Piscinibacter sp. HJYY11: one gene and its partner. The protein of the gene in region 1 interacts with the protein of each later gene in a pairwise test. Links are inferred from orthologs where the notes say so. Each region holds a gene or a part of one and is shown in the gene's direction. Other genes may lie near its edges.

The links. The genes of interacting proteins can lie anywhere in the genome.
Region 2: the proteins of gyrB (region 1) and gyrA interact in binary tests that used the Escherichia coli proteins (3 or more experiments, as listed by UniProt). The link is inferred for Piscinibacter sp. HJYY11 from one-to-one orthologs.

The regions. Positions count from the first base shown.
Region 1 is NZ_JAERQZ010000001.1:3,285,322-3,289,852, forward strand. Bases 765-3,887 are described here. They hold gyrB (DNA topoisomerase (ATP-hydrolyzing) subunit B), read left to right. Parts: upstream 765-1,130; coding sequence 1,131-3,644; downstream 3,645-3,887. Other genes in these bases: dnaN (DNA polymerase III subunit beta), read left to right, coding at 765-1,024; JI745_RS15220 (CsbD family protein), read right to left, coding at 3,715-3,887. Also shown: more of dnaN, read left to right, coding at 1-764; more of JI745_RS15220, read right to left, coding at 3,888-3,900; ethanolamine ammonia-lyase subunit EutC, read right to left, coding at 4,028-4,531. UniProt on the Escherichia coli protein: DNA gyrase negatively supercoils closed circular double-stranded DNA in an ATP-dependent manner to maintain chromosomes in an underwound state.
Region 2 is NZ_JAERQZ010000002.1:116,013-119,719, reverse strand. The notes cover bases 517-3,707. They hold gyrA (DNA gyrase subunit A), read left to right. Parts: upstream 517-885; coding sequence 886-3,507; downstream 3,508-3,707. Other genes in these bases: JI745_RS24300 (hypothetical protein), read left to right, coding at 3,504-3,707; ompA (outer membrane protein OmpA), read right to left, coding at 517-615. In the rest of the region: more of ompA, read right to left, coding at 1-516. UniProt on the Escherichia coli protein: A type II topoisomerase that negatively supercoils closed circular double-stranded (ds) DNA in an ATP-dependent manner to maintain chromosomes in an underwound state.

The DNA.
Region 1 (4,531 bases):
GCCCATCCTGGCCAACGTGCTGATCAAGAAGACCGGCGGCCAGATCGAGTTCACGACTTCCGACCTCGAGATCCAGGTGCGCACCACGGCCGAGTTCGACGGCGACGCGGGCAACTTCAGCACCACCGTTGGGGCCCGCAAGCTGATCGACATCCTGCGTTCGCTGCCGGCCGACCAGACGGTGAGCCTGTCGGCCAACCAGAACAAGCTCACGCTGCAAGGCGGCAAGAGCCGCTTCACGCTGCAGACCCTGCCGGCCGACGACTTCCCGCTGGTGCAGGAAGCCGCCGACTTCGGGCCGATGTTCAGCGTGCCGCAGAAGACGCTGAAGACCTTGATCAACCAGGTGCACTTCGCGATGGCGGTGCACGACATCCGCTACTACCTGAACGGCATCCTCTTCGTCGCCGAAGGCAAGAGCCTGACCTTGGTCGCCACCGATGGCCACCGCCTCGCGCTCGCGCAGGCCACGCTCGATGTCGAGATCCCGAAGCAGGAAGTGATCCTCCCGCGCAAGACGGTGCTCGAGCTGCAGCGCCTCCTGAAGGACGAAGACACCGCGATCGAGATGCGCTTTGCCGGCAACCAGGCGAAGTTCAGCTTCTCGGGCATGGAGTTCGTCACCAAGCTGGTCGAGGGCAAGTTCCCCGACTACAACCGCGTGATCCCGAAGAACCACAAGAACAGCCTCACGCTCGGCCGCGCGCCGCTGCTGGCGAGCCTGCAACGTGCCGCCATCCTGACGAGCGAGAAGTTCAAGGGTGTGCGCGTCAACCTCGAGCCCGGCAGCCTGCGCATCGCCTCGAGCAACGCCGAACAGGAAGAGGCCAAGGAAGAACTCGAGGTCGACTACGGCGGCGACACCATCGAGATCGGCTTCAACGTGACCTACCTGATGGACGTGCTGGCCAACATGAGCGTCGACATGGTCAAGCTCGAGCTCCAGGACACCAACTCCAGCGTCTTGATCACCGTGCCCGAGCAGGCCGGCTTCAAGTACGTGGTGATGCCGATGAGGATCTGACCCCTGCGCGGCCCTCGTGCCGACCGTGACATGCCAAGCGGGCTTCGGCCCGCTTCACCGTTTCTAAAGAGGGGTGCCTACCCCGTTGAGAGAGTTCCAAGCGGCCATGACCGACGTCCAAAACCTCCCCGAAGAACCCGCCAAGAAGACCGCCGCCGAGATCAGCGCCGGTTATGGCGAGGGCAGTATCCAGATCCTCGAGGGCCTGGAAGCGGTGCGCAAACGCCCCGGCATGTACATCGGCGACACCTCCGACGGCACCGGCCTGCACCACCTGGTGTTCGAGGTGGTCGACAACTCGATTGACGAAGCCCTCGCCGGCCATTGCGACGACATCGTCGTCACCATCCACAGCGACAACTCCATCTCCGTCATCGACAACGGCCGCGGCATCCCCACGGGCGTGAAGATGGACGACAAACACGAGCCCAAGCGTTCGGCGGCCGAGATCGCCCTGACCGAGCTGCACGCCGGCGGCAAGTTCAACCAGAACAGCTACAAGGTTTCGGGCGGCCTGCACGGCGTGGGCGTGTCGTGCGTGAACGCGCTCTCGAAGTGGCTGCGCCTGACCGTGCGCCGCGACGGCAAGCAGCACTACATCGAGTTCAAGAAAGGCGTGCCGCAAGACCGCCTGATCGAGATGCGCGATGGCTTCGAGGTGAGCCCGATGCGCATCACCGGCGAGACCGAGAAGCGCGGTACCGAGGTCCACTTCCTGCCCGACGACGAGATCTTCCAGCAGAACAACGACTTCCACTACGACATCCTCGCCAAGCGCCTGCGCGAGCTTTCGTTCCTCAACAACGGCGTGAAGATCCGCCTCGTCGACGAGCGGAACAACAAGGAAGACAACTTCGCCTTCGCCGGCGGTGTGAAGGGCTTCGTCGACTTCATCAACACCGGCAAGAAGGTGCTGAACCCGACCGTCTTCCACGCCACGGGCGAGAAGAACAGCGAACAGGGCACCACCATCACCACCGAGGTGGCGATGCAGTGGAACGACGGCTACAGCGAGTCGGTGCTGTGCTTCACCAACAACATCCCCCAGCGTGACGGTGGCACCCACCTCACCGGCATGCGCGCCGCGATGACGCGTGTCATCAACAAGTACATCGAAGACAACGAGCTCGCCAAGAAAGCCAAGGTCGAGGTGACCGGCGACGACATGCGCGAAGGCCTGTGCTGCGTGCTCAGCGTGAAGGTGCCCGAGCCCAAGTTCTCCAGCCAGACCAAGGACAAGCTGGTGTCGAGCGAAGTGCGCGGCCCGGTGGAAGACGTGGTGAGCAAGGCGCTGACCGACTACCTGCTCGAGAACCCCAACGACGCCAAGATCATCTGCGGCAAGATCGTCGAAGCCGCCAAGGCCCGCGAGGCCGCCCGCAAGGCGCGCGAGATGACGCGCCGCAAGGGCGTGCTCGACGGCATGGGCCTGCCCGGCAAGCTCGCCGACTGCCAGGAAAAAGACCCGGCGCTGTGCGAGATCTACATCGTCGAGGGTGACTCCGCCGGGGGCTCCGCCAAGCAGGGCCGCGACCGCAAGTTCCAGGCGATCCTGCCCCTGCGCGGCAAGATCCTCAACGTGGAGCGTGCCCGCTTCGAGCGCCTGCTCACCAGCAATGAAATCCTCACGCTGATCACCGCGCTCGGCACCAGCATCGGCAAGGAAGAGTTCAACCCTGACAAGCTGCGCTACCACCGCATCATCATCATGACCGACGCGGACGTGGACGGTGCGCACATCCGCACGCTGCTGCTCACCTTCTTCTATCGGCAGATGCCCGAGATCGTCGAACGTGGCCATGTCTACATCGCGCAGCCGCCGCTCTACAAGGTCAAGCTCGGCAAGGAAGAGCAGTACCTGAAGGACGGCCACGAGCTCGATGCCTACCTGCTCAAGGTGGCGCTCAAAGACGCCAAGCTCGAGACCGGCATGGGCGGCGCGGTGCTGGCCGGCGAGACGCTCGACACGCTGGCGCGCCAATACGTGCTCGCCAACAACGTGGTCGACCGCCTGGCCAAGTGGATGGACGTGGAGGCCCTGCGCGCCATGGCGAACGGGCTGGAGATCAACCTCGACACGCTGGAAAGCGCTGAACAGTCGGCGGCGGCCTTGAAGGCCGCGCTGCACAATGCCGAGGTCACCGCCGAGTTCGACACCCGCATGGACAAGCACATCCTGCGCATCAGCCGCATGCACCACGGCAACGTGAAGAGCAGCGTGATCACCGCCGACTTCGTGCACGGTGCCGACTACGAAGCGCTGAGCACCGCCGGCCGCACCTTCAAGGGCCTGGTGAGCGCCGAAGCCGTCGTCAAGCGTGGCGAAGGCGAGAAGCAGAAGGAAGCCAAGGTCAGCGACTTCCGCCAGGCCATGGCCTGGCTGATCCAGCAGGCCGAGTCGGCCGTCGGCCGCCAGCGCTACAAGGGCCTGGGCGAAATGAACCCCGAGCAGCTCTGGGAAACGACCATGGACCCGAACGTGCGCCGCCTGCTCAGGGTGCAGATCGACGACGCGATCGAGGCCGACCGTGTGTTCACCATGCTGATGGGCGACGAGGTCGAGCCGCGGCGCGACTTCATCGAGCAGAACGCGCTGCGGGCCGCCAACATCGACGTCTAGAGCGTCGAGCGCAGCGGCTCAAAAAAGCAAAGGCCCCGCGAGGGGCCTTTGTCATGGTGCTGTCGAGACATCAGACACGATGCCGCGAGCCCTTCAGCGCTTCACGCGCGTTGCCCACGCTCTTCTGCGCCTTGCCTTCGACCTGCTTGGCCGCGCCACGCTCTTCGTGCTTGGGGCTGCCGATCACTTCGCCGGTCTTGCGTTGCACCTTGCCGGCGGCGTCCTTCATGGCGCCCTTCACTTGGTCTCGGTTCATATGAACTCCTTCAGTCGGTGGTTGCCATACGAAGCATGTGATGCACATGCTTCACCGTGAGACAAGGCTACGCCGATCGTCTCGAGTCGGCTGCGAGAGAGAGGCGCGGTTCGTGGTCGGACCTCGCCTACAGGCGCGGTGCCGTGGGCTCGGCGCTCAGCGCCGGTGCGCCGCTCTCGTCTTTCAGCTGCACGCCGGTGAGCTGTCGGCGGCGCGCTTCCTGCGCCAGCCACCACAGCGTGTGCGCCGCCTGCGCATACGGCAGGCCCTCGGGCCGGATGTTGGAGATGCAGTTGCGTTCGGCGTCGTGCCGGCCGGTGCGCGGCGCCCAGGTGAGGTAGACGCCCAGGCTGTCGGGCGAGCTGAGGCCAGGGCGTTCGCCGATCAGCACCGCCACAAGCTGGGTGCAAAGGGCTTCACCGATCGGGTCGCCGAGCGCGACACGCGCCTGCTCGGCGACGACCACGGGCCCCAGGCGCCAACCGGCAGGGGCTCGTCGGCGCACTTCGGTGAGCAGTGGCAGCGCGTGCCGCTCGAGGGCGAGCGACGAGAGGCCGTCACCCGCCACCAGCAGCAGGTCGCAGCCGGTCGCGTCGGTCTGCTGTTGCAAGGTGTGCTGCGAGGCGTCGTC
Region 2 (3,707 bases), on another replicon or contig:
GGCGACCGGCGATGCTTCGCCCTTGCCTTCGGTGTAGACGCGGTTGGCTTCGATGCCCTTGCTGACCAGGTAGCTCTTCACCGATTCGGCACGAGCAACCGACAGCTTCTGGTTCGCGGCGGGCGAACCGTCGGAGTCGGTGTGACCCACGGCGATGATGACTTCCAGGTTCACACCCGAGGTCTTGCTGACCAGGTCATCCAGCTTGGCCTTGGCATCGGGCTTCAGCACCGACTTGCCCACATCGTAGAAGGCGTCAGCGGCGAAGGTGACCTTCTCGCTCACCGGAGCGGGCGGGGCCACAGGGGCAGGAGCCGGGGGAGGCGGAGCAACCGGCGCGGGGGCGGGAGCAGGCGCGGGGGCGGGAGCAGGTGCCGGGGCAGGTGCCGGAGCGGGGGCCGGTGCAGCCTTCGGTGCGCCATCGCACGAGGGATGAGCGGTCGCAGGGGTCCAGAACGCATCACGCCAGCACAGGTCGGCGGCGCCAGCCTTCCAGGGCAGGCCAAAGCCGCTGGTCCAGTTGTCGACGGACTTGGCTTGGGCAAACGCGGAGCCTGCAGCCATAGCGAGCGTGGCGGTTGCGAAGAGCGATGCGACCTTGTTCAGTTTCTTCATGGTTCTCCTCTCAAGGAAAGGGCAGATGTTCTAACGAGAAACGCTAAACCGAATCGGGAAGTACTGGCAAACCCCAAGTAACTCGGGCGTTTCCCACCGACAATCGATTGTGCCATAGGGTATTCGGACCCAAGCCTTTTGCCATCGGTGCAAACCGAAGCAAAGCCCGATGTTGCGCGACTGCGACAGCACTGTTCCAGCGCCTAGAATCGCGGGTTTCGCGCGCAGGCCGAACGGTGCCTGCCTTCATGGCTTTTCTGCCCACTCCGCATGACCCAGTTCGCCAAGGAAACCCTGCCGATCAGCCTCGAAGAGGAGATGCGGCGTTCGTACCTCGACTACGCGATGAGCGTGATCGTGGGGCGTGCTCTCCCCGATGCGCGCGACGGCCTGAAGCCTGTGCATCGGCGCGTGCTCTACGCGATGCACGAGCTGAACAACGACTGGAACCGGCCCTACAAGAAGTCTGCGCGTATCGTTGGCGACGTCATCGGCAAGTACCACCCGCACGGCGACCAGTCGGTGTATGACACCGCGGTGCGCATGGCGCAAGACTTCTCGATGCGCCACATGCTCATCGACGGGCAAGGCAACTTCGGCTCGGTCGACGGCGACAACGCCGCGGCCATGCGGTACACCGAAATCAGGTTGGCGAAGATCGCACACGAGATGCTCGCCGACCTCGACAAGGAGACGGTGGACTTTGGACCCAACTACGACGGCTCGGAGAAAGAGCCACTCGTGCTGCCGACGCGCCTGCCCAACCTGCTGGTCAACGGCTCCGGAGGCATCGCGGTTGGTATGGCGACCAACATCCCGCCGCACAACCTCAACGAAGTCGTCGATGCGTGCCTGCACCTCTTGAAGAACCCGCAGGCCACGATCGACGAGCTGATCGAGATCATCCCCGCGCCAGACTTTCCCACCGCCGGGATCATCTATGGCACGAGCGGCGTGCGTGAGGGCTACAAGACCGGCCGCGGCCGCGTGGTGATGCGCGCCAAGTGCCACTTCGAAGACATCGACAAGGGCGCGCGCCAGGCGATCATCGTCGACGAGATCCCCTACCAGGTGAACAAGAAGAACCTGCTCGAGCGCATGGCCGAGCTGGTTCACGAGAAGAAGCTCGAGGGCATCAGCCACATCCAGGACGAGTCCGACAAGTCCGGCATGCGCGTGGTGATCGAACTGAAGCGCGGTGAAGTGCCCGAGGTGGTGCTGAACAACCTGTACAAGCAGACGCAGCTGCAGGACACCTTCGGCATGAACATGGTGGCGCTGATCGACAACCAGCCCAAGCTGTGCAACCTGAAGGACCTGATCGCGATCTTCCTGGAGCACCGCCGCGAGGTCGTCACCCGCCGCACGGTGTTCGAGCTGCGCAAGGCCCGTGAACGTGGCCACGTGCTGGAAGGCCTGGCCGTCGCGCTAGCCAACATCGACGAGTTCATCGAGACCATCAAGACCTCGGCCACGCCGCCGATCGCGAAGGCTGCGCTGATGAGCAAGTCGTGGGACTCGTCGCTGGTGCGCGAAATGCTCGCCCGCGCCGAGAAGGAAACCGCCGGCGGCCGCGATGCCTACCGCCCGGAGAACCTGCCGCGCGAATACGGCATGCAGCCCGACGGCCTCTATCGCCTGTCGGACGACCAGGCCAGCGAGATCCTGCAGATGCGTCTGCAACGCCTGACCGGCCTCGAGCAGGACAAGATCGTCGGCGAGTACAAGGAAGTGATGGCGCAGATCGCCGACCTGCTCGACATCCTGGCCACGCCCTCGCGCGTGACGACCATCATTTCCGACGAGCTGCAAGCCATCAAGCTCGAGTTCGGCCAGACCAAGATCGGCGCACGCCGCTCGACCATCGAGCACAACGCGCAAGACCTCGGCACCGAAGACCTGATCACGCCCACCGACATGGTGGTCACGCTCTCGCACACCGGCTACATCAAGAGCCAGGCGCTCAGCGAGTACCGCGCGCAGAAGCGCGGCGGCCGGGGCAAGCAGGCAGCACAGACCAAGGAAGACGACTGGATCGACCAGCTCTTCATCGCCAACACGCACGACTACATTCTGTGCTTCACCAACCGCGGCCGCGTGTACTGGCTCAAGGTCTGGGAAGTGCCGCAGGGCTCGCGCGCATCGCGCGGCAAGCCGATCGTCAACATGTTCCCGCTGCAGCCGGGCGAGAAGGTCAACGTGGTGCTGCCGCTGACCGATGGCTTCCGCAGCTTCCCGGCCGACCACTTCGTGTTCTTCGCCACGGCGCAGGGCGTGGTGAAGAAGACCTCGTTGGACGAATTCAGCAACCCGCGCAAGGCCGGCATCATCGCCGTCGACCTCGACGAAGGTGACTACCTCATCGGCGCGGCGCTCACCGACGGCAAGCACGACGTGATGCTCTTCAGCGACGGCGGCAAGGCCGTGCGCTTCGATGAAGACGACGTGCGTGCCATGGGCCGTGGTGCCCGCGGCGTGCGCGGCATGATGCTGGAAGACGGCCAGAGCGTGATCGCGATGCTCGTGGCCGAGGACGAGACGCAAAGCGTTCTCACCGCGACCGAAAACGGCTATGGCAAGCGCACCTCCATCGTGGAATACACCCGCCACGGCCGGGGAACCAAAGGAATGATCGCGATCCAACAGAGCGAGCGCAACGGCAAGGTTGTCGCCGCCACCCTGGTGCGGCCTGCCGATGAAATCATGCTCATCACCGACAAGGGCGTGCTCGTGCGCACCCGAGTCTCCGAGATCCGCGAGCTCGGTCGCGCGACGCAAGGTGTCACGCTGATCGCCCTGGACGATGGCTCCAAGCTGAGCGGCCTGCAACGCATCGTCGAGAACGATGCCAACTCGGGCGACGAGCCCACCACTGAAAGCACTGAAGAATGAAGCGTCTGATCGGCCTGGCCCTGGTGGCCGCAGCAACCGTCGCCCATGCCCAGAACACCGCCATCCCCGGTGTGCCGGCCAGTGCGGCCAAGAAGGAATTGGTCCAGCGGCTGCTGACCCTGCAGCAGAACCAGCTGGACGGCATCACGCGCGACGTCGTGGCCCGCCCGGCCCAGCAGATCGCGGCCATGGCCGATGAC